DNA from 4 places in the Streptomyces sp. NPDC047043 genome. Region 1 is predicted to be linked to each of the others. Evidence: riboswitches for the same ligand, from Rfam matches in the RefSeq annotation. Region 1 holds a riboswitch; each other region holds the start of a gene.
What was found. A riboswitch is a leader RNA that binds a small molecule or an ion and turns the genes downstream of it on or off. The one in region 1 is predicted to bind cobalamin.
Positions count from the first base shown of each region.

Region 2: it holds a riboswitch for cobalamin, as region 1 does, so the genes downstream of both, ABZ880_RS20115 (ribonucleoside-diphosphate reductase subunit alpha) here and ABZ880_RS37170 (cobalamin biosynthesis protein) in region 1, are expected to answer to the same signal.
Region 3: it holds a riboswitch for cobalamin, as region 1 does, so the genes downstream of both, ABZ880_RS24295 (CbtB-domain containing protein) here and ABZ880_RS37170 (cobalamin biosynthesis protein) in region 1, are expected to answer to the same signal.
Region 4: it holds a riboswitch for cobalamin, as region 1 does, so the genes downstream of both, metE (5-methyltetrahydropteroyltriglutamate--homocysteine S-methyltransferase) here and ABZ880_RS37170 (cobalamin biosynthesis protein) in region 1, are expected to answer to the same signal.

Region 1 covers NZ_JBEYVO010000028.1:117,313-124,390, reverse strand. The annotation lists gene ABZ880_RS37195 (alpha/beta fold hydrolase) at 1-581, opposite strand, end outside; gene ABZ880_RS37190 (class II aldolase/adducin family protein) at 694-1,425, opposite strand; gene ABZ880_RS37185 (lysozyme) at 1,624-2,373, shown strand; gene ABZ880_RS37180 (inorganic phosphate transporter) at 2,527-3,768, shown strand; gene ABZ880_RS37175 (hypothetical protein) at 3,803-4,030, shown strand; cobalamin riboswitch at 4,168-4,310, shown strand; gene ABZ880_RS37170 (cobalamin biosynthesis protein) at 4,518-5,456, shown strand; gene ABZ880_RS37165 (cobyric acid synthase) at 5,453-6,964, shown strand; gene cobN (cobaltochelatase subunit CobN) at 6,961-7,078, shown strand, end outside.
Region 2 covers NZ_JBEYVO010000012.1:70,526-77,603, forward strand. The annotation lists gene ABZ880_RS20105 (nucleotidyltransferase family protein) at 1-441, opposite strand, end outside; gene ABZ880_RS20110 (ribonucleotide-diphosphate reductase subunit beta) at 469-1,482, opposite strand; gene ABZ880_RS20115 (ribonucleoside-diphosphate reductase subunit alpha) at 1,482-3,860, opposite strand; cobalamin riboswitch at 3,984-4,120, opposite strand; gene ABZ880_RS20120 (GNAT family N-acetyltransferase) at 4,177-4,680, opposite strand; gene mctP (monocarboxylate uptake permease MctP) at 4,755-6,392, opposite strand; gene ABZ880_RS20130 (DUF3311 domain-containing protein) at 6,389-6,640, opposite strand; gene ABZ880_RS20135 (YbdD/YjiX family protein) at 6,789-6,989, opposite strand; gene ABZ880_RS20140 (carbon starvation CstA family protein) at 6,961-7,078, opposite strand, start outside.
Region 3 covers NZ_JBEYVO010000015.1:130,003-137,080, reverse strand. The annotation lists gene ABZ880_RS24320 (hypothetical protein) at 1-175, opposite strand, end outside; gene ABZ880_RS24315 (hypothetical protein) at 533-883, opposite strand; gene ABZ880_RS24310 (DUF6479 family protein) at 944-1,309, opposite strand; gene ABZ880_RS24305 (ferredoxin) at 1,421-1,792, shown strand; gene ABZ880_RS24300 (histidine phosphatase family protein) at 1,902-2,477, opposite strand; cobalamin riboswitch at 2,577-2,725, shown strand; gene ABZ880_RS24295 (CbtB-domain containing protein) at 2,761-2,982, shown strand; gene ABZ880_RS24290 (CbtA family protein) at 3,006-3,770, shown strand; gene ABZ880_RS24285 (acyl-CoA dehydrogenase family protein) at 3,938-5,116, shown strand; gene ABZ880_RS24280 (patatin-like protein) at 5,073-7,078, opposite strand, start outside.
Region 4 covers NZ_JBEYVO010000001.1:176,258-183,335, reverse strand. The annotation lists gene ABZ880_RS00840 (alpha/beta hydrolase) at 1-519, opposite strand, end outside; partial or broken gene ABZ880_RS00835 (superoxide dismutase) at 585-695, shown strand; gene metE (5-methyltetrahydropteroyltriglutamate--homocysteine S-methyltransferase) at 724-3,042, opposite strand; cobalamin riboswitch at 3,196-3,447, opposite strand; gene ABZ880_RS00825 (3-hydroxybutyryl-CoA dehydrogenase) at 3,445-4,308, opposite strand; partial or broken gene aceB (malate synthase A) at 4,305-5,890, opposite strand; gene aceA (isocitrate lyase) at 5,916-7,078, opposite strand, start outside.

The sequences.
Region 1 (7,078 bases):
AGGTCGCCGCGGTAGGCGAGGTCGAGCACCGGGAAGCGCTGGCGGTGCAGGAACTCCATGACGTTCATGGGGTGTTCCCGGGTGGCCCCCAGGCCGTGCACGGTGATCACCCAGGTGTCCCGCGCGCCGGGCACGAACCAGGCGGGCAGCGCGCCGAGTTCGCCGGGGACGTCGATGTCGGCGTGGTCGAGGCCGAGGGCGGCGCTCGGGTTGCCGATGTGCACGTTCGGGGTGAGCCACACCTTGTCGCCGGGTTCCAGGCTGCCGTGCGTGACGCGCACCAGGCGGCGGACGACGCTGTCGGCGGAGTGCGTGGCCGTGTCGAGGACGGGGCCGACCACCGCGTGGCTGCCGTCGCCGGCGAGGCCGTAGGTGCCGGGGCGCAGGGCCGCGAGGTCGCGGGTGAGGGCGATCTGGCCGGCGGCCGTGGCGTGCACGGTGAGCCGGGGCTCGGTGGGCAGCGGCCTGCCCGGGGGCGCCTTGAGCGCGGCGTCGCTCGCCAGCCGGCCGGCGGCCACGGAGGCTGCGCCGGCGGCCAGGGCCACGGTCAGTGCGGCGGCCGTTGCTTTGACTGTGCGCACCCGTCCAGTGTCCTGGCGGACCCGGTCACCGGCCAGCCGGAGGAAGGTGCGGGGTGATGCGGGGCGTCGACGATGGTGTGTCGTGGTCACCGGGTCCGGGTACCCCGTGAGCTCACTTGCGCTGCCCGTACCGGCGCAGCTTCTCCCCCGCCTCCGCGACCTGCTCCGGGGAGAGCAGCGTCGGCGACAGCCCCGGCACCGAGGACGCCGTCAGCCACAGGCGGCACATCCACTCCAGCTGGGCGGTGCGGTCGTAGGCCTGGTCGAGGGTGGTGCCGTAGGCCATCGTGCCGTGGTTCTGGAGGAGGCAGGCGGTGCGGTCGGCGAGGGCGTGGAGCATGTTCTCGGCCAACTCGTCGGTGCCGTATGCCGCATAGGGGGCAACTCGGACAGGGCCGCCGAGGGCGCCGGCCATGTAGTGGATCGCCGGGAGTTCGGGGACCAGCGTCGAGACGGCCGTCGCGTGCACGGCGTGCGTGTGGACGACGGCGCGGGCGTCGGTGGTGCGGTAGACGGCGAGGTGCATGGGCAGTTCGCTCGTCGGGACGAGCGTGCCGAGCACCTGACGGCCGTCGAGGTCGACACCGGTCACGTCGTCCGGCGCGAGCCGGTCGTAGGGCAGACCCGAGGGCGTGACCAGCACGGTGTCCCCGACGCGGACCGAGACATTGCCGGAGGTGCCGACGACGAGGCCGTCGGCGACCGTGCGGCGGGCGGTGGCGACGAGGGCCTGCCAGGCCTGTGCCTCCTCGGCGCTCGCACCCCGCCTCCACCCCTCGGGCACATCCTGTGCACCCTCCCGCGCATCCCGTTCGTCCCGATGGTCGCGTCGCTGCTCAGCCATGCCGCGATCCTGCCAGGCGCATGGTCAACCCGCCGCGGAGCCGGGGCACTTTAGGGCGGAAGCCGGGCCTCCGAAAGACCCCGTATAGGGACATATCCCCTTGTTCCCATGCTTGGCCTGAGATCGACCGGCATTCAACGATCTTCCAGTAATCTCCCCGTTGATTTTGTCGTGCACGTCGCCATTCCGGGGGGAAATATGGCCCGTGATCGCAAACCGTCCCGCCGCCGCAACCGCGTCCTCGCGGTCTCCGTGGCGGCGCTCGTCGTCGGGGGGACCGCCCTCGCCGAGCTGCCGGCCTCGGCCGCGAGCCTGCCGAAGGGACATGACGTCTCCTCGCACCAGAAGAACGTCAACTGGTCGAGCGCGAAGGCGAAGGGCGCCAAGTTCGTCTACGTCAAGGCGACCGAGTCCACCAACTACCGCAATCCGTACTTCGGCCAGCAGTACAACGGCGCCCGCAACGCCGGCATCATCCGCGGCGCGTACCACTTCGCACTGCCGAACAAGTCCTCGGGCCGGACCCAGGCGGCCTACTTCGTGCGCAACGGCGGCGCGTGGAGTGCGGACGGCTGGACTCTGCCGCCCGCGCTCGACATCGAATACAACCCGTACGACGCCAAGCACAAGTGCTACGGCCTCAGCAAGGCCGGCATGGTCAACTGGATCAAGTCGTTCAGCAACGAGGTGAAGCGGCTCACCGGCCGCCGCCCGGTGATCTACACGACCACCCACTGGTGGAACACCTGCACCGGCAGCAGCCGCGCCTTCGCCTCGAACCACGCGCTGTGGCTGGCTCGTCACAACTCCGCGGACGCGGGATCGCTGCCGGCCGGCTGGTCGTTCTGGAGCTTCTGGCAGTACGACAACAGCGGCAGCCTGCCGGGTGATCAAAATCTCTTCAACGGGTCCCAGGCCCAGCTGAGGAAGTTCGCCCGGGGGCACTAGCCAAGGGACGCCGAGGGACCCGGGGGGCCGCCGAATCGGGCGGAACGGCGACCCCCCGTTACGGACACCCCACAGCTGCCCCCAGTTCATCTTCCGTTCACTCAGGTTTCCTACGGTCAACCGACCGATGACTTCGAACGATTGCCTGGGTAAATGGAAAACTTCTCGCTGATCCTCGCGATTGTGGTGATCACCGCACTCGCGTTCGATTTCACGAACGGTTTCCACGACACCGCCAACGCGATGGCCACCACCATCTCGACCGGTGCACTCAAGCCCAAGGTCGCGGTGGCCATGTCCGCCGCGCTGAACCTTGTGGGCGCCTTCCTCTCCGTTGAGGTCGCCAACACGATCTCCAAGGGTCTCGTCGACGAGAACGGCATACGTCCCGAGGTCATATTCGCGGCCCTGGTCGGCGCGATCCTCTGGAACCTGCTGACCTGGCTCGTCGGACTCCCGTCCAGTTCCTCGCACGCCCTCATGGGCGGTCTGATCGGCGCCACCATCGCATCGGCCGGCATGGGCGCGGTCCACGGCGACGTGCTCGTCACCAAGGTGCTCATCCCGGCGCTCGCCGCCCCGATCGTGGCGGGCCTCGCCGCGATGCTGGCGACCCGGCTGTCGTACACGCTCGGCAAGAAGGCCGACGGCAAGGCCGCCGAGAAGGGCTACCGCGCCGGCCAGATCGCCTCGGCCGGCCTGGTCTCCCTCGCGCACGGCACGAACGACGCGCAGAAGACGATGGGCATCATCACCCTCGCCCTGGTCGCCGGCGGCGTCGTCGCCCCCGACTCCGACCCGCCCACCTGGGTCATCCTCTCCGCCGGTCTCGCCATCGCGCTCGGCACCTGGCTCGGCGGCTGGCGCATCATCCGCACCATGGGCAAGGGCCTGACCGACCTCCAGCCGCAGCAGGGCTTCGCCGCCCAGACCAGCGCGGCCACGGTCATCCTGGCCTCCTCCCACCTCGGCTTCTCCCTCTCCACCACCCACTCGGTCTCCGGTTCGGTGATGGGCGCGGGCCTCGGCCGCAAGGGCGGTGTGGTCCGCTGGTCGACGGCGACCCGGATGCTGGTCGCCTGGGTCCTGACGCTGCCGGCCGCCGCCCTGGTCGGCGCGCTCGCGGAGTCCGTGACCGACCTCGGCGACTGGGGCACCGGCGTGGTCGCCGTCTTCCTGATCGCCTCCAGCGCGGCCATCTGGAAGATCTCCCGCCGTGAGGTCGTAGACGCCTCGAACGTCAACGAGACCGAGGAGCCGGCGGGCGTGGTGACCACGGCGATCGCCGCCGTGACCCCGCCGCCCGCGGGCACGGTGACCGAGGACCTGACGGCCACCATCCCCGCTCCGGCCGCCACCCCCGACCAGGCCGCCCCGCCCGCGGCGACGGTCTGAGCCCGCCCATCCGGTACGAAGGAAGAGAAGCAGCATGAAGATCGACTGGGCAGCCCTGGGCTCCGTCTTCGGCGTCAGCCTCGCGGTCACCGTGGGCCTCGTCGCCCTGTTCACCCTGGGCGTCATGGGCCTGTCCCGCCGCGAACGGGCCGTGGCACAGGGCAATTCGGCGACCCTCGCGGTCACCGGCGCGTACGTGGCCTTCGCGGGGTGCGCGGCGGCGGTGGCGTACGGAATCAACCTGATCATGGCCAAGGGCTGAGCCCCGGGCCGCAGTTGCTCCGCGCGTGGTGCCGGGACGGTGATCCGTCCCGGCACCACGCGTTTCCGTGACCACTGCGACCCCTCGTATGTGGGCCTCAGCACACTCTCCCGTCGCAGGTCAACGGCAAGTTGACGGCCCTTCCAAGGCCGTGGTGGACTGCCGAGGCCAGCTACGGCGGCAAGAGAGGAAGCCGGTGCAAGTCCGGCGCGGTCCCGCCACTGTCACCGGGGTAGGAAGTCCCGGGAGCCAGGAACTCTCACCGCCGGTCTCGTCGAACCAGGGCGCGGACACCCTGAGTGAGGACATATCGCCATGCCAGCCTGCCGTTTGAGGGCCTGCCCGCGAACCCCCGTCGTCCGCCCGCAGGGCGGGCACCGCGGTGGCCGATGCGTGCGATCGCAAGGCGCCGGGCTGCCCTCGTGGCGGAGCCAGGCCCTCAGGTACAGGACCAGGTCGCTGCCCGACCCCACGGCCGGCTGAGCCCATGCGTGCCGATCGCGTTTTCGCGTACGGCGCCGCCGCCGGACTTCTCGGTGACCTTCTGCTCGGCGATCCGCGCCGTGGGCATCCGGTCGCCGCGTTCGGGCGGGGCGCGGGGGCCGTGGAACAGGTGTTGTGGCGGGACCATCGTGGGTGGGGGGCGCTGCACACGGCCGTGTGCGTGGGGGGTGCCGTCTCTGCCGGTGCCCTGGCCGCTTCTCTCGTACGTCCCTCCCGTACCGCCTCCGTCGCGCTGACCGCCGCCGCCACCTGGGCCGTGGTCGGGGGGACTTCGCTCGCGCGTGAGGCGCGGAGCATTGGGCGTGCCCTGGAGGCGGGGGACGTCGAGGCCGCCCGGGCCCGGCTGCCGCATCTGTGCGGGCGGGATCCGCAGGCGCTGGACGCCGACGGCATCGCCAGGGCGGTTGTGGAGTCCGTTGCCGAGAACACCTCGGATGCCGTCGTGGGGGCGCTGGTGTGGGGGGCCGTCGGCGGGGTGCCGGGGCTGCTCGGCTTCCGGGCCGTCAACACCCTCGACGCGATGGTCGGTCACAAGTCGGCCCGGTACCGGCGGTTCGGGTGGGCGGCCGCGCGGCTGGACGACCTGGCCGGGTGGCCCGGCGCCCGGTTGACGGCCGTGCTGGCGACGGTCGCCGGTGACGATCCCCGCGGGGCGGCACGTGCCTGGCGTACGGATGCCTCGAAGCACCCGAGCCCCAATGCCGGGCCCGTGGAGGCGTCGTTCGCGGGGGCGTTGGGGGTGCGGCTCGGCGGGACCCTGTCGTACGGGGGGCGGGTCGAGCACCGGCCCGTTCTCAACGCGCAGGGGCACACCGTCGCCGTGGCGGACATCGAGCGGGCCGTACGCCTCTCGAGGCGCGTCGGTCTGCTCGCGCTCGGCGTCGGTGTCGCCGCACGCCTCGTGAAGGGACGCAGGTCATGACCGGGGGCGGTCTTCTCGTTGCCGGTACCACCTCCGATGCCGGCAAGAGTGTCGTCACCGCCGGTATCTGTCGTTGGCTGGTGCGGCAGGGGGTCAAGGTCGCGCCCTTCAAGGCGCAGAACATGTCCCTCAATTCGTTCGTGACGCGCGAGGGTGCCGAGATCGGGCGGGCGCAGGCCATGCAGGCGCAGGCCTGTCGCATCGAGCCCACCGCGCTGATGAATCCCGTGCTGCTCAAGCCCGGTGGTGAGCAGAGCAGTCAGGTGGTGCTCATGGGCAAGCCTGTCGGCGAGCTGAGTGCCCGGGGGTATCACGGGGGGCGGCAGCAGAAACTGCTCGGGACCGTTCTCGACTGTCTCGCCGAATTGCGGGGCACGTATGACGCGGTGATCTGTGAGGGGGCCGGTTCTCCCGCCGAGATCAATCTGCGGCGGACGGACATCGTCAACATGGGGATCGCGCGGAATGCGCGGTTGCCCGTGCTCGTGGTCGGGGACATCGATCGTGGTGGTGTCTTCGCGTCCTTCTTCGGGACCGTCGCGCTGCTCTCGCCCGAGGACCAGGAGCTCGTCGCCGGGTTCCTCGTCAACAAGTTCCGGGGGGACGTCAGCCTCCTGGAGCCCGGGCTCGACATGCTGCACGGGCTCACCGGGCGGCACACCTACGGCGTCCTGCCCTTCCGGCACGGTCTCGGCATCGACGAGGAGGACGGGCTGCGGGTGTCGCTGCGCGGCACGGTCCGGGAGTCGAACACCGCCCCGCCCGTCGGGGAGGACGTGCTGCGGGTCGCCGTCTGTGCGATCCCGCTCATGTCCAACTTCACGGACGTCGACGCGCTGGCCGCCGAACCGGGTGTCGTGGTGCGGTTCGTGGACCGGCCCGAGGAGCTCGCCGATGCCGACCTCGTCGTCATTCCGGGGACGCGGGGGACGGTCCGTGCGCTGGAGTGGCTGCGGGAGCGCGGCCTTGCGGAGGCCCTCGTGCGCAGGACCGCCGAGCAGCGGCCCGTGCTCGGCATCTGCGGCGGCTTCCAGGTGCTCGGCGAGCACATCGAGGACGAGGTCGAGAGCCGGCAGGGGGACGTGACGGGCCTCGGTGTCCTTCCCGTCCGGGTGCGGTTCGCCCGGGAGAAGACCCTCACCCGGCCGGTCGGCGAAGCCCTCGGCGAGCGCGTCGAAGGGTACGAGATCCATCACGGGGTCGCGTCCATGGACGGAGGGGAAGCCTTCCTGGACGGCTGCCGGGTCGGGCAGACCTGGGGCACCCACTGGCACGGTTCGCTGGAGTCGGACGGCTTCCGGCGGGCCTTTCTGCGCGAGGTGGCCGCTGCCGCGGGCCGCCGCTTCGTGCCCGCCGACGACACCTCCTTCGCCGCGCTGCGCGAGGAGCAGCTCGACCGGCTCGGCGACCTGATCGAACAGCACGCGGACACGGACGCGCTGTGGCGGCTCATCGAGTCCGGCGCGCCGCAAGGACTGCCTTTCATCCCACCGGGAGCACCCGCATGAGCACAGTGTTGTTGTTGTCGACCGCCGACACGGATCTGTTGGCGGCCCGGGCCGCTTCCGACGCCGACTACCGGATCGGCAACCCCACCCGGGTGGACGTCGAGCGGGAACTCC
Region 2 (7,078 bases), on a different contig from region 1:
CCCGCCGGCTTCCAGCCGTACACCCAGGCAGCAGGTCGTGGCGGCGAAGCTGTCGATCGCAGCCTCGCTCGACTCGTACGGCGGGCACGGCACCCCGAACTTGTCCTCGTACCAGAGGTGCACGCGTGCCTCGTTGCGGATCTCGACCTCGGCCGGGAGATCGGCGAAGATCTCCCGGCCGGCCTTGATCACGGCGTCCTCGGCCTCCCAGGACAGGTCGTCGGCGTCGAAGTAGAAGACGTCGTAGTCCTTGATGCCCTCGGTGGGCGGCCGGTCGGTGACGACGTTCCAGACGGTCTGGAAGAGGCACCCGGCGGTGAGATACCAGCCGGGCAGCTCCATCGTCGCGGTCCGCCGCAGCACCTCGGTCAGGACGCTGTTGCGGGACAACACCATGCGCAGGGACTCGAGTTGGTCGTCGAGAGGGAGACGGCTGATCACCCTCCTGGCTTATCACAGCCGGGGCCGTCAGAAGTCCTCGTCGAAGTCGACCGTGCCCTCCACCGCGACCTGGTACGCCGACGGGCGGCGCTCGAAGAAGTTGGTCAGTTCCTGGACGCCCTGCAACTCCATGAAGGAGAAGGGGTTTTCGGAGCCGTACACCGGGGCGAAGCCGAGGCGGGTGAGGCGCTGGTCGGCGACGCACTCGAGGTACTGGCGCATCGAGTCGGTGTTCATGCCGGGCAGTCCGTCACCGCACAGGTCGCGGGCGAACTGCAGCTCGGCCTCGACGGCCTCGCGCAGCATGTCCGTCACCTGCTGCTGCAGCGCGTCGTCGAAGAGCTCCGGCTCCTCCTTGCGGACGGTGTCGACCACGTCGAAGGCGAAGGACATGTGCATCGTCTCGTCCCGGAACACCCAGTTGGTGCCGGTGGCCAGGCCGTGCAGCAGACCCCGGCTGCGGAACCAGTAGACGTATGCGAAGGCGCCGTAGAAGAACAGGCCCTCGATGCAGGCCGCGAAGCAGATCAGGTTGAGCAGGAAGCGGCGGCGGTCGGCCTTGGACTCCAGGCGGTCCAGCTTCTCCACCGAGTCCATCCACTTGAAGCAGAACCCGGCCTTCTCGCGGATGGAGGGGATGTTCTCCACCGCCGCGAAGGCCGCCGCGCGGTCCTCCGGGTCGGGGAGGTAGGTGTCCAGGAGCGTCAGGTAGAACTGGACGTGGACTGCCTCCTCGAACAGCTGGCGGCTCAAGTACAGCCGCGCCTCGGGGGAGTTGATGTGCTTGTACAGCGTCAGGACCAGGTTGTTCGCGACGATCGAGTCGCCCGTCGCGAAGAAGGCCACCAGACGGCCGATCAGATGCTGCTCGGCGGGCGTGAGCTTCGCGAGGTCGGCGACGTCGGAATGGAGGTCGACCTCCTCCACGGTCCAGGTGTTCTTGATGGCGTCCCGGTAGCGCTCGTAGAAGTCGGGGTAGCGCATGGGGCGGAGGGTCAGCTCGAAGCCCGGGTCGAGAAGGTTCTTTTCGGTGGAGCTCATTACTGGCAGGCCTCGCAGGACTCGGGGTTTTCAAGGGAGCAGGCGACGGCGTCGGGTTCGGCCGCTTGCTGCACGGGGACAGTGGCCTGGGCCGCGCGGGCGATCCGCGTCGCCGGGCGGGAACGCAGGTAGTACGTCGTCTTCAGGCCCTGCTTCCAGGCGTACGCGTACATCGAGGAGAGCTTGCCGATGGTCGGCGTCTCCAGGAACAGATTGAGGGACTGGGACTGGTCCAGGTACGGCGTACGGGCCGCCGCCATGTCGATCAGGCCGCGCTGCGGGATCTCCCACGCCGTGCGGTACAGCGCCCGTACGTCGGCCGGGATCCAGGTGAAGTCCTGCACCGAGCCGCTCGCTTCGCGCAGCGCCTCGCGGGTGCGGGCGTCCCAGACGCCGAGTTCCTTGAGGTCCTTCACCAAGTACGAGTTGACCTGCAGGAATTCACCGGACAGCGTCTCGCGCTTGAACAGGTTCGACACCTGTGGCTCGATGCACTCGTACACACCCGCGATCGACGCGATGGTGGCGGTCGGAGCGATCGCCAGGAGCAGTGAGTTGCGCATGCCGACCGCGGCGATACGTTCCCGGAGCGCCGCCCAGCGCTCCGGCCAGGTCGGCTCCACGCCGTAGTGGTCGGGGTGCAGCACACCCCGCGCGGCACGCGTCTTCTCCCAGGCCGGCAGCGGGCCGTTGCGCTCGGCGAGGTCGGCGGAGGCCTCGTAGGCGGCGAGCATGATGCGCTCGGCGATACGGGTGGAGAGGGCCCCCGCCTCCGGGGAGTCGAAGGGCAGGCGGAGTTTGAAGAAGACGTCCTGCAGACCCATCGCGCCCAGGCCGACCGGGCGCCAGCGCGCGTTCGACCGGCCCGCCTGCTCGGTCGGGTAGAAGTTGATGTCCACCACACGGTCCAGGAAGGTGACGGCGGTGCGGACGGTCTCGTCCAGCCGCTCCCAGTCCAGGTCCCCGTTGTGGACGAACGCCCCCAGGTTCACCGAGCCCAGGTTGCAGACCGCCGTCTCGCCGTCGTCCGTGACCTCCAGGATCTCCGTGCAGAGGTTGGAGGAGTGGACGACATGGCCCGGCTCGGCGGTCTGGTTGGCGGTGCGGTTGGCCGCGTCCTTGAAGGTCATCCAGCCGTTGCCGGTCTGCGCGAGGGTGCGCATCATGCGGCCGTAGAGATCGCGGGCGGGGATGGCCTTGCGCGCGAGACCCTCGGCCTCGGCCTTCCGGTAGGCCGCGTCGAACTCCTCACCCCACAGGTCAACCAACTCCGGTACGTCGGCGGGGGAGAAGAGCGACCACAGCTCGTCGGCGTTCACCCGGCGCATGAACTCGTCCGGGATCCAGTGCGCGAGGTTCAGGTTGTGCGTACGGCGGGCGTCCTCACCCGTGTTGTCGCGCAGCTCGAGGAACTCCTCGATGTCGGAGTGCCAGGTCTCCAGGTAGACGGCGGCGGCACCCTTGCGCCGGCCGCCCTGGTTCACGGCGGCCACCGAGGCGTCGAGCGTCTTCAGGAACGGGACGATGCCGTTGGAGTGCCCGTTGGTGCCGCGGATCAGCGAACCGCGGCTGCGGATACGGGAGTAGGCGATGCCGATGCCGCCGGCGTGCTTCGAGAGACGGGCGACCTGGTGGTAGCGGTCGTAGATGGAGTCCAACTCGTCCAGCGGGGAGTCGAGGAGGTAGCAGGACGACATCTGGGGGTGCCGGGTGCCGGAGTTGAAGAGGGTGGGGGAGGAGGGGAGGTAGTCGAGGCGGCTCATCAGGCCGTAGAGCGCGGCGACTTCGTCCACCGCGCGGGTGCCCGTCCCGGAATCGAGCGCAGTGTCCTCGGCGAGGCCGCTCGCGACCCGGAGCATGAAGTGCTGGGGCGTCTCGATGACCTTGCGGGTGATCGGGTGCCGCAGGAGGTAGCGGCTGTGGAGGGTGCGCAGGCCGAAGTAGCCGAAGCGGTCGTCGGCCCGGGGATCGACGAGGGCGTCGAGGCGGTCGGCGTGCACGCGGACGAACTCCGCGGTGCGGTCGGCGATGAGGCCCTCGCGAAGGCCGACGGCGATGGACTCCGTGAACGACGTGACGCCCTGGGAGGCGGCCTCGGCGGCGATGCCGATGGTGAGGAGCCGGGCGGCCAGCCTGCTGTACGCGGGGTCCTCGGAGATGAGGCCCGCGGCCGCTTCGGTGGCCAGTTCGCGCAACTCCGCCTCGTCGGCGTGCGCGGACCGGCCGCGCAGCGCTGCCGCGGCGACCCGGCCGGGGTCGGCGTCGGGGAGGTCGGCGGTCAGCTCGGTCAGGGTCCGCAGCAGCGCGGTACCGGGACCGTCTTCGTCCACAGGGGCGGTCGTGGTCGCTGAAGCCGGTTCGGCTGGCGCGATGGTCACGTGGGGCTCTCCCTCGCTCGGCAGTGGGCCTGAGGGAGGGCAGGGGGCAGCACACGAGCGCGCACGGCGTCGCGTCCACCGGCCCACTCCACGAGGCCCGGACGTCTCAGCACCCGGGCCACGGCGGCCGGGTGCACTGTCGGCAGGTCCTCGGACTGACGCTCGTACGTGTGCGAACACGCATGAGTACACCGTTGCGGGACAGTTCCGGATTCGCACCGGATTCCCCTGCGGCGACAGCGAGCATGAGCATACATCTTGTGTCGGGTGGGGGTGGCGCCCCCATATGTTGTGTCGCCGCCGACTTCGGAGCGTGTCAGAGCGTCAACTCATAGGTGATCAGCGTGAAGTCGACGCCCGGCATCGGCTTCCAGTCGCGCCCGGGGGCGCGGACGAAACCGGCGCGTTCGTAGATGCGGTGGGCGGCGTGCATGATCGGCTGGGTGGACAGGACGATGCCGGTGCAGCCGTCCGTGGCCCTGGCCCGGTCGACACAGGCGCGGACGAGGGCCTCTCCGGCGCCCCTGCCGCGGGCTGCCCGGTCGACTGCGAGCATCCGTATCTCGGCCTCCCCGGGGCGCGCGAGGTCCGCCATGGGGCCGCCGGAGGGGACGTAGGTGACGCCGCCGAGGAGTTGGCCGCCCTGTGTGGCCACGAGTACGTCGGCCGCGGCCGCCCGCTTGGCGACGTCCCTCAACTCGGCCAGATACCAGTCGCTCTCGCCGAAGGTGAGGAGGCCGTCCTGGAGGTAGGCCCGGGCGGTGATCTCACCGAGCGCCTCGTACTCGCCGGGTGCCACCCGACGGATCACGATGTCCATGGGCTCGAGTCTGCCGGACGGGTACGACAACGGGCCGCCGGATTTCCCCGGCGGCCCGCTGATCACCGCGACTGCTAGTGAGAGGCGCCAGCGGTCGCCGGCGGCAGTTCCGCCTGCACCCCGGGGTCTCCCGCGTCCGCCGTGTAGTCCTCCGGCTTCGTCTCGTCCACGCCCTCCGGTGCCTTCAGCGCCTTCAGTACGAAGGTCAGGACGACCGTCACGACAACGTTCAGGACGAACGCCGTCAGGCCGATGTAGCCCATCTCGCCGAGGCCCGGAATGTTCGCGTTGGAGCCGCCGAAGTGCTTCTGGCTCGGGTTGGTCGGGGAGGCGACGCCGTACGCGGCGAGGGTGCCGTAGACCATGCCGACCGCCCAGCCCGCGAGCAGGGCCCAGCGGTGGAACCAGCGGGTGAACAGGCCGCCGACCAGGGCCGGGAACGTCTGCAGGATCCAGATGCCGCCCAGCAGCTGGAAGTTGATCGCCACCGTCTTGTCCATCGTCAGGACGAAGACCAGCGCGCCCACCTTCACCAGCAGCGAGACCAGCTTGGAGACCTTGGTCTCCTGCTCCGGCGTCGCGTCCGGCTTGATGAAGTCCTTGTAGATGTTGCGGGTGAAGAGGTTCGCGGCCGCGATCGACATGATCGCCGCCGGGACGAGCGCCCCGATGCCGATCGCCGCGAAGGCCACGCCCGCGAACCAGCTCGGGAACATGTTCTCGAACAGCTGCGGGATCGCCAACTGCCCGTTGGTGACCTTGACTCCGGCCGCGATCGCCATGAAGCCCAGCAGGGCGAGCAGGCCCAGCATCAGCGAGTACAGCGGCAGGATCGTGGTGTTGCGGCGGATCACGTCACGGCTCTTCGAGGACAGCGTCGCGGTGATCGAGTGCGGGTACATGAACAGCGCGAGCGCTGAGCCCAACGCCAGCGTGGCGTAGGTCCATTGGGTCGCCTCGGCCGGGGCCAGTGCCCCGCGCGGCTTGCCGGTCACCGGGTTGGTCGCGCTGAACGCCTCGCCCGCCTTGGCGAAGATGTCGTCGAAGCCGCCGAGCTTGATCGGGATGTAGATGATCGCCACCGCGATGACGATGTAGATCAGCGTGTCCTTCACGAACGCGATCAGGGCGGGGGCGCGCAGACCCGACGAGTACGTGTACGCCGCCAGCACGCCGAAGGCGATCAGCAGCGGCAGGTCCTTCACGAACCAGTTGGAGTTCGCACTGCCGCCGACGCCCATCACGTCCAGCACGGCCTGGATGCCGACGAGTTGGAGCGCGATGTACGGCATCGTCGCGAGGATGCCGGTGAGCGCGACCGCCAGCGACAGCCCCTTCGAGCCGAAGCGTCCGCGCACGAAGTCGGACGTCGTCACGTATCCGTGGCGGTGCGAGACCGACCACAGCCGCGGCAGGAAGGTGAAGATCAGCGGGTACACCAGGATGGTGTACGGCACCGCGAAGAAGCCGGCCGCGCCCGCCGCGTAGATCGCCGCCGGCACGGCGACGAAGGTGTACGCCGTGTAGAGGTCGCCGCCGAGCAGGAACCAGGTGATCCAGGTGCCGAACGACCGTCCGCCCAGGCCCCATTCGTCCAGGCTCTGCTCGTTCTCGGCCCTGCGCCAGCGCGCGGCCAGGAAGCCCATGGCCGTGACGGCCACGAAGAAGAAGATGAAGACGCCGAGCGCGACGCCGTTCACGCCGTCCTTCACTTGGTGCCTCCCCGGCGTGCCCGCTGGTCACGCTGCCACAGCTGGTACGCCGTCATCGTCAGCGCCGTGGAGATCAGCACCCACAGCATCTGGTACCAGTAGAAGAACGGGATGCCGATGAACGCAGGGTCCGTCCTGGCGTAGGAGCCGACCCACAGCATCGCCACGAACGGCGCCACGAGGCAGAGGGCGATGACCACGCGGACCGGTGTCACCACCGGAGGTCTCACTTCAGGCGCATCTGACATACGACGGCTCCGTCCCCTCACGATCACCTGTGATCACCTGTGTAACGCGCAGGCAATCTAGGTCACCGTGTCACGGGAGCGGAAGGGCTCGTCCGCATATCGGCATGTCGATTCCGTGAAGGCCCGACATCGGTGTCAAAGGCACGCGTCAGCAGCAGCGGAAACCCTGCCTCGGGTCCTCCTCCTGACGGTCCGTCCGCATCCGCTCGAAATCGCGCCGGGACGGCACCTCGGCCTGTGGGTGGTCCTTCCGCACATGCGCCACGTACCGGTCGTACGCCGACTCGTCGGTCAGCTCCCGGACGTACCAGCGCACACTTCTAGCCGCCCGTACCAGCGCCGACCGCATCGCGCGCCTCCTCCTTCTCCTCCCGGGTCGGGATCAGCCCGGCCGGAGCGGTGATCGTCGACTCGACGTACGGCGACTCGCTGAGCGTG
Region 3 (7,078 bases), on a different contig from region 1:
AGGCGCCGCCCGGCAGACGATGGCATGCGTCGACCGCCGGGCTCTGGATCTTCACCTCCCGCTTGGCCGGTGTCGTGTAGACGATCGGGCCCATGGCGGAGTCGGAGCAGCCCGCTGCGGCAAGCAGGAGAACGAGGACTCCGGCCCGGCGGCCGACGTGGCGACGACAGATCATGGCGACGAGTCCTCGTCTGTGCGGGAAGTCAGCGCGAAGCCTGCGGCCTCTTCGGCCACGCTGCCGTGACCACCGGTCTGCGTCATCTGATGCGCGACCAGTCGGATGAATCCCGGAAGGCACCGCGGTGACGACCGGCCAGGTGCCCATGAGCTGTCGTCCCCGCGGGCGGACCCCGGCGCTGACCATGCTGCTGCCGGTCGCAATTCACCGCCGCTCTGTGACGGACACCGTCAACCCCGAGCGACTGCACAGCAACACCTTCTTGCCGCCGGTCACGCAGGCGTCGGCGCACTGCTGGGTGCGCTCCTGGTCGTCTCCGGACCCACGGTGCCCCCGCGCCCGGACCGCAAACAGCTACCGCTGATCACCCTTCGGCCTGCCCCGCTGGTCGGGGGTGCCGTGCGGCGGTGGGCTGAAGGGCTGCGAGGAGGTCGCCGGTGAGACCGGGGAGCCCGCGTGCCGGCCGTGCTGTTCGGGGCGCAGCGCGCCGGGGCTGCCGGACGTCGGCTCGGCACCGGTGCGCAGTTGCTCCAGGCGCGCCGACAGCAGCGCGGTGATCGGGAGCCGGTCACCGTGCGCGCGCTCGTACGTCAGCAGCGTTTCGACCTCGTCGGCGGTCAGGGACCGTACACGGCTCTCGAGCCCGCCGATCGGCAGATGGTCGTAGTCCGGCAGCGGCAGGGTGCCGCGGGCGGGGTCGGTCATGGGTCTCACTTCCTCCCGGTGACGGTGTTCCTCCAGGTGATGGTGCGGACGGGCCCGGCGTCAGCGGATGCCCGGGCCGCCGCTGCCGAACGATCCGCTGCCGCCCTCGCTCCAGCGCCGCCGTGGCCTCGACGCACCCGTCCGGGTCGGCGAGTTGCCGTGCCCGGGCAGCTCGTGCGGGGTCAGCCGGCGATCGCTGCGCGGCACCTCGTCGGGTTCACGGTTCTCCAGCACCTCGCGGACCGGGCCCTCGTCCGGCAGCCGCGGCTGCTCCTCCGGGCGCGGCGGGCCCGGCTCGCGGCGCCGGATACGGGCACCCAGCCAAAACGCGCCGATCAGCAGCGCGACGACCACCACGCCCGCCACGGCCATACCGATCCCGAGTGCGCCGCGGCCTGCGGCGATGTCCATCCATGCGGTACTCATGAGCCCGCGGGTACCCGGGGCGTCCGCCATGAACCGGCCCGCCCCGGCCCCACCGCCACAACCACGGCGAACACCGGGTTTGGCGCGAACGGCAGCGGCTACCCGCCCGGTGTGACATCGACGACCCAGCAGGAGCTCTTCCAGTTCCTGGAGGACCGCTTCGCCTGCGCGCAGGCCTGTACCGAGTGCGCTCGCGCGTGTGCGCTGCGCGCCAGCCTCGTGGATCCGGACGGCACGGAGGAGCAGGAACTCGTACGACGCAAGGGCATCATGTGTGCGGAGGTGTGCGACGCGACGTGCCGGGTGCTGTCCGAGCAGAACCGCCTGGACGAGGCCGGTATGCGCATCCAGGTGGAGTGGTGCCGCACCGTGTGCCTGGAGTGCGCGCACGTCTTCGACCGGCACCCGGGCGCCGAGGACGGCGCGAAGGCCTGCCGGGAGTGCGCCCAGGCGTGCACGGACTTCCTCGACACGCTGAACTGACACCCACGGATGTCCCTGACGACGCTGAACCGAGGCTCCGTTCCCGGAGCCGGCGAACCGACGCCCACGGTGGGGCGCGAATCCGCCCGGCGCCGCAGTGAACCGGCGCTCACTCCGCGGTGCCGAGCGGCCGGCCGAGCCGTACGTTCCACCGCCCCGCCCTGCCGCTGAGCTCCACGGCGGCCAGCGGCGGGACGTCGGCGCGCCAGAACGACGACTCCGGCGCGCCCAATGCCCGTACCACCGCGGCCCGTACGACCTCGGGCTCGACCACGGCCGCGCTCGCGCCCGCCGACTGCGCGGCCGTCTCCAGCCAGCCGGCCACCCGGTCGCACAGCGCCCGCACCGACTCCCCGCCGTGCGGCGCCGATCCGGGATCCGACAGCCACCGGGCCAGCCCCTCGGGATCCCGCTCGCCGACCTCCGCCAGCGTCGCCCCGCGCCAGCGCCCCGCGTCCAGCCCCGCCAACTCCGGCGCGTCCAGGGCGTCCAGCCCGAGCGCACCGGCCGTCTCGCGGCAGCGCACGGTGGGGGAGGACCAGGCCCGCCCGACCGCGGGGACCGTACCGACGGCGGCCTGCGCCTGCCGCAGCCCGGCCGCGTCCAGGGAGCAGCCGTCGTCGAAGCGGGCCTGTCTCAGCGCGGCGCTGATCGCGGGTGAGATCAAGATCACTCGGCTCGTCATGCGTCCACTCCCGTGCTCAACATCCCTTTGCACTCCGCGAATTGGCGGCGAAAGGGTTCCCCGGGGCGCTCGCCGCCCTTCCGTGCGCCCTTGGCCGCGCCTTCGCTTCGCGGTACCGTCTCGTCGATATTGACGACGGCACAGCGGAAGCCGGTGGGAATCCGGCACGGTCGCGCCACTGTAATGCCGGGCACGCACCCTGGGTGCGGGCCGGGCGAGTCAGACCCGCCCGTCGTCCTGTGCACCACCGAGACGGGACGCGAGTTCCCCAGGAGGGCCTGCCATGGCGCAGTCTGTCGCTCAGCCGACCACCACCCCCACTGCCGTACCGGCGAAGCTGCCGATCGGTGCGATCGTCCCCTGGGCGGTCTTCTTCGGCATCCTGATGCTGGTCCTGCTCTACTTCGTCGGCGCCGAGCAGGGCGCCACCTCTGTGATGAGCGGAGAGAACGTCCACGAGTGGGTGCACGACGCCCGCCACCTGCTCGGTTTCCCCTGCCACTGACGGCCGGGGAGCACGCACAGCCCATGAATTCGGCAACCGTCCGCAACCTCCTGGTGCGTGGCATGCTCGCGGGACTCGCCGCGGGCCTGCTCGCCCTCGTCGTCGCCTACTTCCTGGGTGAACCGCGCGTCGACGCGGCCATCGCCTACGAGGAGGCGCACTCCCACGAGCACGGCGTCGAAGCCGTCAGCCGCACGATGCAGTCCACCGCGGGTCTGTCCACCGGTGTCCTCGTCTACGGCATCGCGTTCGGCGGCATCGCCGCGCTCGCGTACTGCTTCGCGCTGGGCCGGATCGGCCGCTTCGGGCCGCGCGCGAGCGCGCTGCTCCTGGCGGCCGCCGGCCTGATCGCCGTGTACGTCGTGCCGTTCCTGAAGTACCCGGCCAACCCGCCGTCCGTCGGCGACCCCGACACCATCGGCAAGCGCACCACCCTGTACTTCCTGATGGTCGCCCTCAGCGTGCTGCTCGCCGTCGCCACCGTGATCCTGGGCAAACGCCTCGCGCCGCGCCTCGGCAACTGGAACGCGACGATTGCCGCGGGCGCCTTCCTCCTCCTCGTCGTCGGGCTGGCGTACGCGTTCCTGCCCTCCTTCAACGAGGTCCCGAAGGACTTCTCGGCCACCCTGCTGTGGCAGTTCCGCCTGGCGGCCCTGGCCGTCCAAGCGACCCTGTGGACCTCCTTCGGGCTGGTCTTCGGGCTGTTGGCGGAGCGGCTGCTGGCTCCCAAAGGGGCCAAGTCGTCGGTAACCCCGGCCGAGGCCCGGGCAACTCCGGTCGCGCACTGAGCACTTCAGCCGCGCACTGAGCAGTTCAACGAAAGGGGCTCCCGGACGACCGGGGGCCCCTTTTCCGTATGCCGCGCCAATCCCCGACGCTCCGCGCCATTCCCAATTTCTGGAACACGTTCTACGGTGTGCGCCGTCAGGACCGGTCCCGGGAGCCTGGAGGCGCCGTGCACCTCGAATACACGCCCGAGCAGCAACGGCTGCGCACCGAACTGCGTGCGTACTTCGCCGAGTTGGTGCCCGACAACGCCTACGCCCGGCACGGCGACCCGGCAGCCCAGAAGCGCTTCTACCGCGAGACAATCCGGCGCCTGGGCACGGACGGCTGGCTCGGCGTGGGCTGGCCCAAGGAGTACGGCGGGCGCGGACTCACAGCGATGGAGCAGTTCATCTTCTTCGACGAGGCCGCCCAGGCCGGCGTACCGCTCCCGCTCATGGCACTGAACACGGTCGGACCGACGATCATGCAGTTCGGCACGGACGAGCAGAAGGCCTACTTCCTGCCCAAGGTCCTCTCCGGCGAGATCGACTTCGCGATCGGCTACAGCGAACCCGACGCCGGCACCGACCTCGCATCCCTCAAGACGCGCGCGGTCCGCGACGGCGACGAGTACGTCGTCAACGGCCAGAAGATCTGGACGACCAACGGCGACACCGCCGACTGGGTGTGGCTGGCCACCCGCACCGACCCGGACGCCCCGCCGCACAAGGGCATCACCATGCTCCTCGTCCCGACCACCGACCCCGGCTACTCCTGCACCCTCATCAACACCCTCGCCTCCCACGACACCACGGCCAGCTACTACGAGAACATCCGCGTCCCCGTCTCCCGCCGCGTCGGCGCCGAGAACCAGGGCTGGCGGCTGATCACCAACCAGCTCAACCACGAGCGCGTCACCCTCGCCGCCCACGGCACCATGGCCATCCGCGCCCTGCAGGACGTACAGCGCTGGGCCACGGAGACCAAGCTCGCCGACGGCCGCCGCGTGATCGACCTGCCCTGGGTGCGCCGCCGCCTCGCCCAGACCCACACCAGGCTCGACGCGATGAAACTCCTCAACTGGCAGATGGTGAACGCCGTCCAGAACGGCACCCTCACCCCCCAGGACGCCTCCGCGGTCAAGGTCTACGGCTCCGAAGCCCGCCGGGACGCCTACGCCTGGCTCATGGAGATCGTCGCCGCCGCGGGAGCCCTCAAGGAGGGCTCGACGGGCGCGGTCCTCCACGGCGAACTGGAACGCGGCTACCGCTCGGCGGTCATCTTCACCTTCGGCGGCGGCAACAACGAGATCCAGCGGGAGATCATCTCGTGGATCGGTCTGGGGATGCCGAGGGTGCGGCGGTGACGGCACCTGATCGCGCGGGTTCCGGCCCTTCCCCCAATGCTCGCAGACGCCGTAGCACGTTCGTCGTTCCTCGCCGGATGATCTTCGCCAGTTTGGTGACGGCGCCGCTGATCAACAGGCTGAGCACGATCAACCCGGCCAACGCCAGTAGCGGATGCCAGTAGGGCTGCTGGAGCCAGGGCAGCGCGTGCTCCCCGACCCAGCCCACGTCGGGTGGGGGCGTGGCGCCGCCGGAGGACTGCTCCGTCGGCTTCCCGAACAGGAAGGCCCGCTTGACTGTCGCCGAGACGACGATCGCCGCAACCAGCAGGAGAGCCACCGTGGCGGGCAACAGGCGTCTGCTCATGCCCCAGGCCGCCAAGCCGAACAGGAGACAACCGGTGGCCAGGGACACCGCCGCCGTGAGCCCCAGGAACGAGTCGTCGCCGCGGGCGAGGAAGAAGCCGAGGGTGATACCGACAAGGCCGAGCACCGTCAGTACCCAGGGCGATGCCTTCGTGAGGCCTACGGTCCGGTAGCCGATCATCGTGACGGTGCGCGCGAACGACGAGAAGGGCTTGATCGAAGCGGGCGGCTCCTTGAGCGCCGTCACCGCCGCGACCGCCGTGGCCAGCGCCTTGGTGACCGTGCGGGTGAACAATGGCTGTCCCAGCTCCCCCAAGAGAGTCTCCGTCGGCACAGGGCAGTCCGCGAGGTGCTTGGCCATCGCGTCCTGCGGTACCCCTGTCGTCGAGGCCGCGGCGTCGGCGGAACGGCGCGAAGTGCGGATCAGCTTCCGCTGCTGGCGGGACCAGTTGCGGCTCATGACCGCCGACGATGCTGCCTGGGCGGCCGCCACCGCCAGGTCCGGCTGTCCCGCGTCCTTGAGCACTCTCAGCGCCCACGGACTCGGCGACCGCGTCGGCGTGGCGAGCATGTGCCGGGCGATCACGGGCAGTTCCTCGGCGCAGATCCACTCCTGCCAGCGTCGTGCCACCCACAGAGAGGTGCAGGGGAGGGAAGTCGGGACGGGTTGAGTCGGGTCGTCGAGATACGCGAGCTCTTCCTCGACCTTTTCCCTGGTGGGCTCGATCCTGGGTTCGCCCGGTCGATGCACGGGTGCTGCGTCCTCCCAGGTCTCGCCGTCGAGAACCCGTCGGGCCAATTCGTTGCAGAACCAGACGCTTCGCTTCTGTCCTTCTGGCGCGTGCAGTTCTGCGTTTTCCAGGATTCGTCGGGGGTCGAGCAACGTGTGCACGAGCCAGCCGGCGCCGTCGAGTCGCCCCCAGGTCCAGTCGTTCGCCCGCCACGAGGCCTTGTAGAAGGCTCCGAAGTGATTCAGCTGCATTCCGGTGAGCTTGGCCCCCGCGGTGGCGCGCCCTGGGGCCAGGGTGGTGCGGGTGTCCGCGCTGACCTGGATCAGTTCGACGGACTGCTCCACCTCCACACCGACCGGAAGGACGGACCGCGTGGCAACGTGCAGGTCGAAGAGAGAGATCGGGATGTCGTCTCTGATCCCCCAGAGGAACCGCAGATAGCAGCCGAGCTCCTGGGCGGCCGCGCGCCGGCGCTCCGCTGCGGTTGTCCTGCCGGGCGTCGGCTTCCCGGCCGAAGGCGTCGGGACTGGGATGCCGACGAGCCGGTGCAGGTCGGCGACCACGTTCGCCAGCTCGGTCCAACCGGCCTCCAGAGACGTCCCGGAGCCAGGCGCGGGTGAGCTCAGGCTGTCTGCGTACTTCGTGGCGAGTGTGCCTGCGAGATCTGGGAGATCAGGCCAGTCCTTCTTCGGTGTACCTGCCAACGAGGCAAGCTCGTCGGCAACGAGTCGGTCCGTGCGGGGGCGCGGCACTGCGACGAAAGAGCCGTGCGTGCGACTGGTCAGCTCTGCCAGGGCACGCACATGCCCGGGCCGGCAGACGTACGCGGCCCGTAGCATCGAGAGCACCGTGGCCTTGGCACCGTCGTAGGTAGGCCGCCCGAAGG
Region 4 (7,078 bases), on a different contig from region 1:
GTCCTGTGCGCAGACGACGTAGGTGGAGGGCGTGTGCTTCCAGCTGTGACGATCTGGAACCCCTCGCCCGCAGCCCGGGGCTTGCGCACGCAGCAGGCGGACCGCCCACTCGGCGAGAGGTTCCGGACAGTCGTCGTAGAGGGTTTCGACAGCCCGGTCGGGGTGCAGGGTGGTCGAGCCGTCGGGCTCAGGGATGATCGCGTCCCGGAGCTGCTGGGACGCCCCGCCCAGACCGGCTGCGCTCTCGCCGGCATCCAGTACGAAGGCCGCCAGATAGACCAGGTGTCCCGCACCACGCACCCCGGTGATCACTGACCCGCCGTAGGAGTGACCGAGCACAATCGGAGGCTCCTGAAGCGAGTCGACGGCAGCCTGGACCGCGGCTGTGTCAGCGGGCAACGAGCCTCGGTGGAGCTCGGGAACGACAACCTCGGATCCTGCGGTCCGCAAGCGTTGTGTCACCGCGGCGAAGTGCTCGGGACAGTGATACAGCCCGTGAACGAGCACCACGGCAGGCACTTCGCCCACCCCCTCAAGCCGACGTCAGGCCAGTGATCCTATTGGGAGGCCCACGTGGCGTGCGTCAGGGGGTCGACTTCATCGAGGCCGTGTGGAAGGTCGTCAACTGGCGGGACCTGGCCCGGCGTTACGCCGCCGCGAAGGAGCGCGGCGACAGTCTGCTGCTCGCGTCGTGACGGCGTAACGCGCCGGGCCGGTGTCCCGTCAGGAGCCGGCCCGCTCCGCGCGGACCGTTCGGGCCGCGGCGACCAGGTTCTCCAAAGACGCACGGGTCTCGGGCCAGCCGCGGGTCTTCAGGCCGCAGTCGGGGTTGACCCACAGCCGTTCGGCGGGGATCGCCTCAAGTCCCTTGCGCAGCAGGGCGGCCGCCTCGGCCACGCTCGGCACCCGAGGGGAGTGGATGTCGTACACGCCCGGTCCCGCCTCGCGCGGGTAGCCGTGGGCGGCCAGTTCGCGGGCGACCTGCATGTGGGAGCGGGCCGCTTCCAGGCTGATGACGTCCGCGTCGAGCTCGTCGATCGCCTGGACGACGTCGCCGAACTCGGCGTAGCACATGTGCGTGTGGATCTGTGTGTCCGGACGCACGGCGCTCGTGGTGAGCCGGAAGGTCTCCGTGGCCCACGCCAGGTAGGCCGGGCGGTCGGCGGCCCGCAGTGGCAGCGTCTCGCGCAGTGCGGGCTCGTCCACCTGGATGACCGAAGTGCCCGCCGCCTCAAGGTCGTTGACCTCGTCGCGCAGGGCGAGGGCGACCTGCCGGGCGGTCTCCGCGAGCGGCTGGTCGTCGCGGACGAACGACCAGGCGAGCATGGTGACCGGGCCGGTGAGCATGCCCTTGACCGGGCGCGCGGTGAGGGACTGGGCGTACGTCGTCCAGCGCACCGTCATCGGATCGGGCCGGGAGATGTCGCCGGCGAGGATCGGCGGGCGGACGTAACGGGTGCCGTAGGACTGCACCCAGCCGTGCTGCGTGGCCAGACAGCCGGTGAGCTGCTCGGCGAAGTACTGCACCATGTCGTTGCGTTCGGGCTCGCCGTGCACCAGGACGTCGAGGCCGATCTTCTCCTGGAAGGCGATCACCTCGCCGATCTCCGCCCTGATGCGCTCCTCGTATCCGGCGGTGTCGATCCGTCCTGCCCTCAAGTCGGCGCGGGCCGTGCGCAGTTCGGCCGTCTGCGGGAATGATCCGATGGTCGTGGTCGGCAGGACGGGCAGACGCAGGTGGGTGCGCTGGGCGACGGCCCGTTCGGCGTACGGCCGGGAGCGGTGCGCGTCGGCGTCCGTGACGGCGGCGGCGCGGGCCCGTACGGCGGGGTCGCGGGTGATCGGCGATCCGGCGCGGGAGGCCAGGTCGGCGCGGTTCGCGGCCAGTTGGGCGGCGATGGTGTCGGTGCCGTGGGCCAGCCCGCGGGCCAGCGTGACGATCTCGGCCGTCTTCTGCCGGGCGAAGGCGAGCCAGCGGGCGATCTGCGGTTCGATGTCACGCTCGGCGCCGGCGTCGAGCGGCACATGCAGCAGGGAGCAGGAGGCGGCCACGTCGACCCGGTCGGCCAGGCCCAGGAGCGTGGCCAGCGTGGACAGGGACCTGCCCAGGTCGTTGATCCACACATTGCGGCCGTCCACGATGCCTGCGACCAGCCGCTTCCCGGACAGACCGCCGATCGCGGCGAGATCGTCCAAGTTGGCTGCCGCCGGGCCGGTGAAGTCCAGCGCCAGCCCGTCGACCGACGTCTTGGCCAGTACCGGCAAGGCCTCGCCCAGCCGGTCGAAGTAGGAGGCGACCAGCAGCTTCGGACGGTCGGTGCGGGCGCCGAGGTTGCGGTAGGCGTGGGCGACGGCAGTCAGTTCGGCCGGGGTGCGGTCCTGGACGAGGGCGGGCTCGTCCAGCTGCACCCACTCGGCGCCGGCGGCCCGCAGATCGGCGAGGACATCGGCGTAGACGGGCAGCAGCCGGTCGAGCAGCGTCAGCGGTTCGAAGTCCGCAGTGACACCCGGCGCGGGCTTGGCCAGCAGCAGATACGTGACGGGGCCGACCAGCACGGGCCTGGGCGCCAGGCCGAGGGCCAGCGCCTCCGTCAACTCGCCGACCTGCTTGGCCGAGTCGGCCGTGAACACCGTGTCCGGGCCCAACTCGGGTACCAAATAGTGGTAGTTGGTGTCGAACCACTTCGTCATCTCCAGCGGCGCCACGTTCTGCGTGCCGCGGGCCATGGCGAAGTACCCGTCGAGCGCGTCGGCCTCGACCGCGGCACGGTGGCGTGCCGGGACGGCGCCGAGCATGAGCGTGGTGTCCAGGACGTGGTCGTAGTACGAGAAGTCACCGGTCGGCACCTCGTGGACGCCGACGTCGGCCAGCTCCCGCCAGTTCGCGCGGCGCAGTTCGGCGGCCGTGCGATGGAGGGCGTCGGTGGTGACGCGGCCCTTCCAGTAGCCCTCGACCGCCTTCTTCAGCTCCCGGTTCGGGCCCTGGCGGGGGTAGCCGTACACGGTCGCCCGTGCTGCCGCGGCTGCGGACTTCGCTGTCACGAGACTCTCCTTCGCGAGCTCTGTTCGTCGAACGACCCCGGCGACGGGGTGAGGACGCGAAGGAACGGCCAACCGGCGACGGCACGCAGTCCGTGCCCGCCCGTTGTGCTCGCCGACCCGCCCTCGAGGTCACCGGAATCTCCGCGCACGAGTGGGTCGTACACGGGCAGTGGCAGGTCTTCGGACTCACGGGCACGCCTCGTGTCGTACGAAGACGTCGTGTGAAGGACGTCGTACGAGGCACCTACTGGCCGTCGCTTCCCGGGCCCGGGACATCCGGATCCAGTGCGTATGACGGCGGTCGTTCCCGCTCACCGCTGCGGGGCAGTCCCGGATTCCCACCGGGTTCCCTCTTGCGACGCGCCTGCCTGGTGGACAGGGCGAACCAGCTGCGTCATCAGCTTATACATAGGTGTGGAAGCCGCGGCCGGACTTCCGGCCCAACAGGCCCGCCTGGACCATGCGTTGGAGCAGCGGCGACGGCGCGTACAGGGGTTCCCTGAACTCCTCGTACAGCGACTCGGCGATGGCGGCGACGGTGTCCAGGCCGATCAGGTCGGCCAGTCGCAGCGGCCCCATCGGGTGGGCGCAGCCCCGCTCCATGCCGGCGTCGATGTCGGCGGCGGTGGCGAAGCCGGACTCGGCCATGCGGATCGCGGACAGCAGGTACGGCACCAGCAGTGCGTTGACGACGAAGCCGGCGCGGTCACGGGAGCGGATCGCCGTCCTGCCGAGGGTTGCCGTCACGAACTCCTCGGCCACGGCGGCCACTTCGGGACGGGTGTGCAGCGAGGTGACGACCTCGACGAGGGGCATGACCGGCACGGGGTTGAAGAAGTGCAGCCCGAGGACGCGATCGGCGCGGGACGTGGCCATGGCCAGGCGCATCACGGGAATGGCGGAGGTGTTGGTGGCCAGGATCGCCTCCGGATCCTCGACGATCTTGTCGAGGGCGGTGAACATCTCCGCCTTGACGTCGGGGTTCTCGGTGACGGCCTCGACCACGAGTTGACGGTCGGCGAGGTCTTCGAGGCTGCCGGTGAAGGCGATTCGAGCGAGGACCTCCTGTGCTTGCGGCGGGTCGAGTTTGCCGTGCCGTACGGCACGCTCCAGGGAGGCGGCCACGCGATCGCGCGCGGCCTGCGCGGCCAGGGCGTCCGCCTCGCACACGACGGTGTCCAGCCCGGCCCGGGCGCACACCTCGGCGATACCGGCCCCCATCTGTCCGCCACCGACCACGCCGACGCGCCGTATGTCCCGGCTCATGACCGGGCCTCCGGGTGCTGTACGAGGTGACGGGTGTAGGCGTCCGCGGTGAAGAAGAGCGGCAACTCCGGTTGCAGGGCCGTCCGTTCGAAGATCGCCCGAATCTCGTCGAGTGCCGCACAGGGATGCTCGGCGCCCAGGGCCGCCAGCTCGTCGTCGAGCAGCCGTAGCACCGTCTCGCGATCCACGACGCGGTGGCGCAGCCACTGCCAGATCTGCACGCGGGCCAGCTCCGCGGTCGCCGTGTCCTCCATCAGCCCGTCCAGCGCGACGGCTCCGCGCCCGTGCAGCCAGGCGTCGAGGTAGCGCAGCGCCACGGCGATGGTTGTGCGCACCCCTTCCGGCGTGGGCGGGCCGGTGAGGCGTCGTACGGCCAGCAGGTCGGCGGCGGACACCTCCACGTCGTCCCGGGTGTGCGCGATCTGGTGCGGGCGATGGCCCAGGACGCGGTCGAAGACCTCGCGGCAGACCGGGACGAGGCCGGGGTGCGAGACCCAGGAGCCGTCGAATCCGTCCTCGGCCTCGCGCTCCTTGTCCAACCGCACCTCGGCGAGAGCGGCTGGGTCCCGTCCGGGCAGGTGTGCTGCCATGCCGCCGATGGCGTGGGTGCCGGCCGATGGCAGGTGCGGACCAGCAGTTCGGTGTAGGCGCGCAGGAACGGGGCGGTCATCGGCACCTTCGACCGCTCCGGCAGCAGGAAGTCGCCGCGGTGTCCGAAGGTCTTGACGAGGCTGAACAGATAGTCCCAGCGGCCCGCGTTGAGCCCGGCGCTGTGCTCGCGGAGCTCGTAGAGGATCTCCTCCATCTCGAAGGCGGCGGTGATCGTCTCGATGAGGACGGTGGCCCGCACGGTGCCGCGCGGGATGCCGAGCAGGTCCTGGGCGAGGACGAACACGTCGTTCCACAGCCGGGCTTCGTAGCGGTTCTCCAGCTTCGGCAGGTAGAAGTACGGCCCCGCCCCGGCGTCGATCTGCCGCTGGGCGCAGTGGAAGAAGTACAGCCCGAAGTCGACCAGCGCGGCGGGCACGGGTCCGCCGTCGAACTCCAGGTGCTCCTCCGTCAGATGCCAGCCGCGCGGACGGACCACGATGGTGGCCAGGCGGTCGGGCGTGCCGAGCCGGTACTCCCTGCCCTCCGGTGTGGTGAAGTCGATCCGGCGCCCGACGGCGTCGAGCAGACACAGTTGGCCGCCGATGATGTTCTCCCAGGTGGGGGAGGTGGCGTCCTCGAAGTCCGCCATCCACACCCGCGCACCGGAGTTGAGCGCGTTGACGGCGATACGGCGGGTCGGCGGGCCGGTGATCTCCACTCGGCGGTCCGTCAGGCCGGGCGCGAGCGGCGCGACGCGCCACTCGGGGTCGGTGCGGACGGCGGAGGTGACCATGGGGAAGTCGAGCGGGGAGCCCGCCGCGAGGCGTATCGCCTGCCGGCGGCGCTCCTTCAGCAGTCCCTGGCGACGCACGCCGAAGGCGGCGGCCAGCCGGCCGACGAAGTCCAGGGCGGCGGGTGTGAGGATCTCGTCATGGCGTTCGCCCGGTGCCGCGAGGACCCGGACGCGGTGGGTCAGTGCGCTGGTGGACATCAGGTTCTCCTCGGGTGGGAACGGCCTAGTGGAATTGCTCTTCCTCCGTGGAACCGGTCAGCGCGGTCGTCGAGGAGGCCGGGTTGACGGCGGTGGAGACCAGGTCGAAGTAGCCGGTGCCGACCTCGCGTTGATGACGTACGGCGGTGAAGCCGTGCTGCTGCGCGGCGAACTCGCGCTCCTGCAGGTCGACATAGGCGCTCATGCCGTGCTCGGCATAGCCGCGGGCCAGGTCGAACATGCTGTGGTTGAGGGAGTGGAAGCCGGCCAGGGTGATGAACTGGAACTTGTAGCCCATCGCCCCCAACTCCCGTTGGAACTTGGCGATCTGGTCGTCGTCCAGCGCGGCCTTCCAGTTGAAGGAGGGCGAGCAGTTGTAGGCCAGCATCCGGTCCGGATACCGCGCGTGGATCGCCTCGGCGAACTCCCGGGCCTGCGCGAGGCCGGGCGTACCGGTCTCGACCCAGATCAGATCGGCGTACGGCGCGTACGCCAGCCCGCGGGCGATCACCGGCGCCATCCCGTTCCGCACCCGGTGGAAACCCTCCGCCGTGCGCTCGCCGGTGACGAACTCGGCGTCCCGCTCGTCGACGTCGCTGGTGAGCAGGTCGGCCGCCAGCGCATCCGTACGGGCGATGATCACGGTGGGCACGTCGGCGATGTCGGCGGCGAGGCGGGCCGCGTTGAGGGTGCGGATGTGCTGTGCGGTCGGCACGAGGACCTTGCCGCCGAGGTGGCCGCACTTCTTCTCGGAGGCCAGCTGGTCCTCGTAGTGGATGCCCGCGGCACCGGCGGCGATCATTGCCTTGGTCAGTTCGAAGGCGTTGAGCGGCCCGCCGAATCCGGCCTCCGCGTCCGCGACGATCGGCGCCAGCCAGTCCGTACGGTCGTCTGCGCCCTCGGCGGTGGCGATCTGGTCGGCGCGCAGCAGCGCGTTGTTGATGCGCCGCACGACCTGCGGAACGGAGTTGGCGGGGTACAGGCTCTGGTCGGGGTAGGTGTGCCCGGCCTGGTTGGCGTCGGCGGCGACCTGCCAGCCCGACAGGTAGACGGCCTGCAGCCCGGCCTTGACCTGCTGGACCGCCTGGCCGCCGGTGAGGGCGCCGAGCGCGTGGACGTAGTCCAGCTCGTGCAGCTGCCACCACAGCCGCTCGGCGCCGCGCCGGGCGAGGGTGTGCTCCTCGCGGA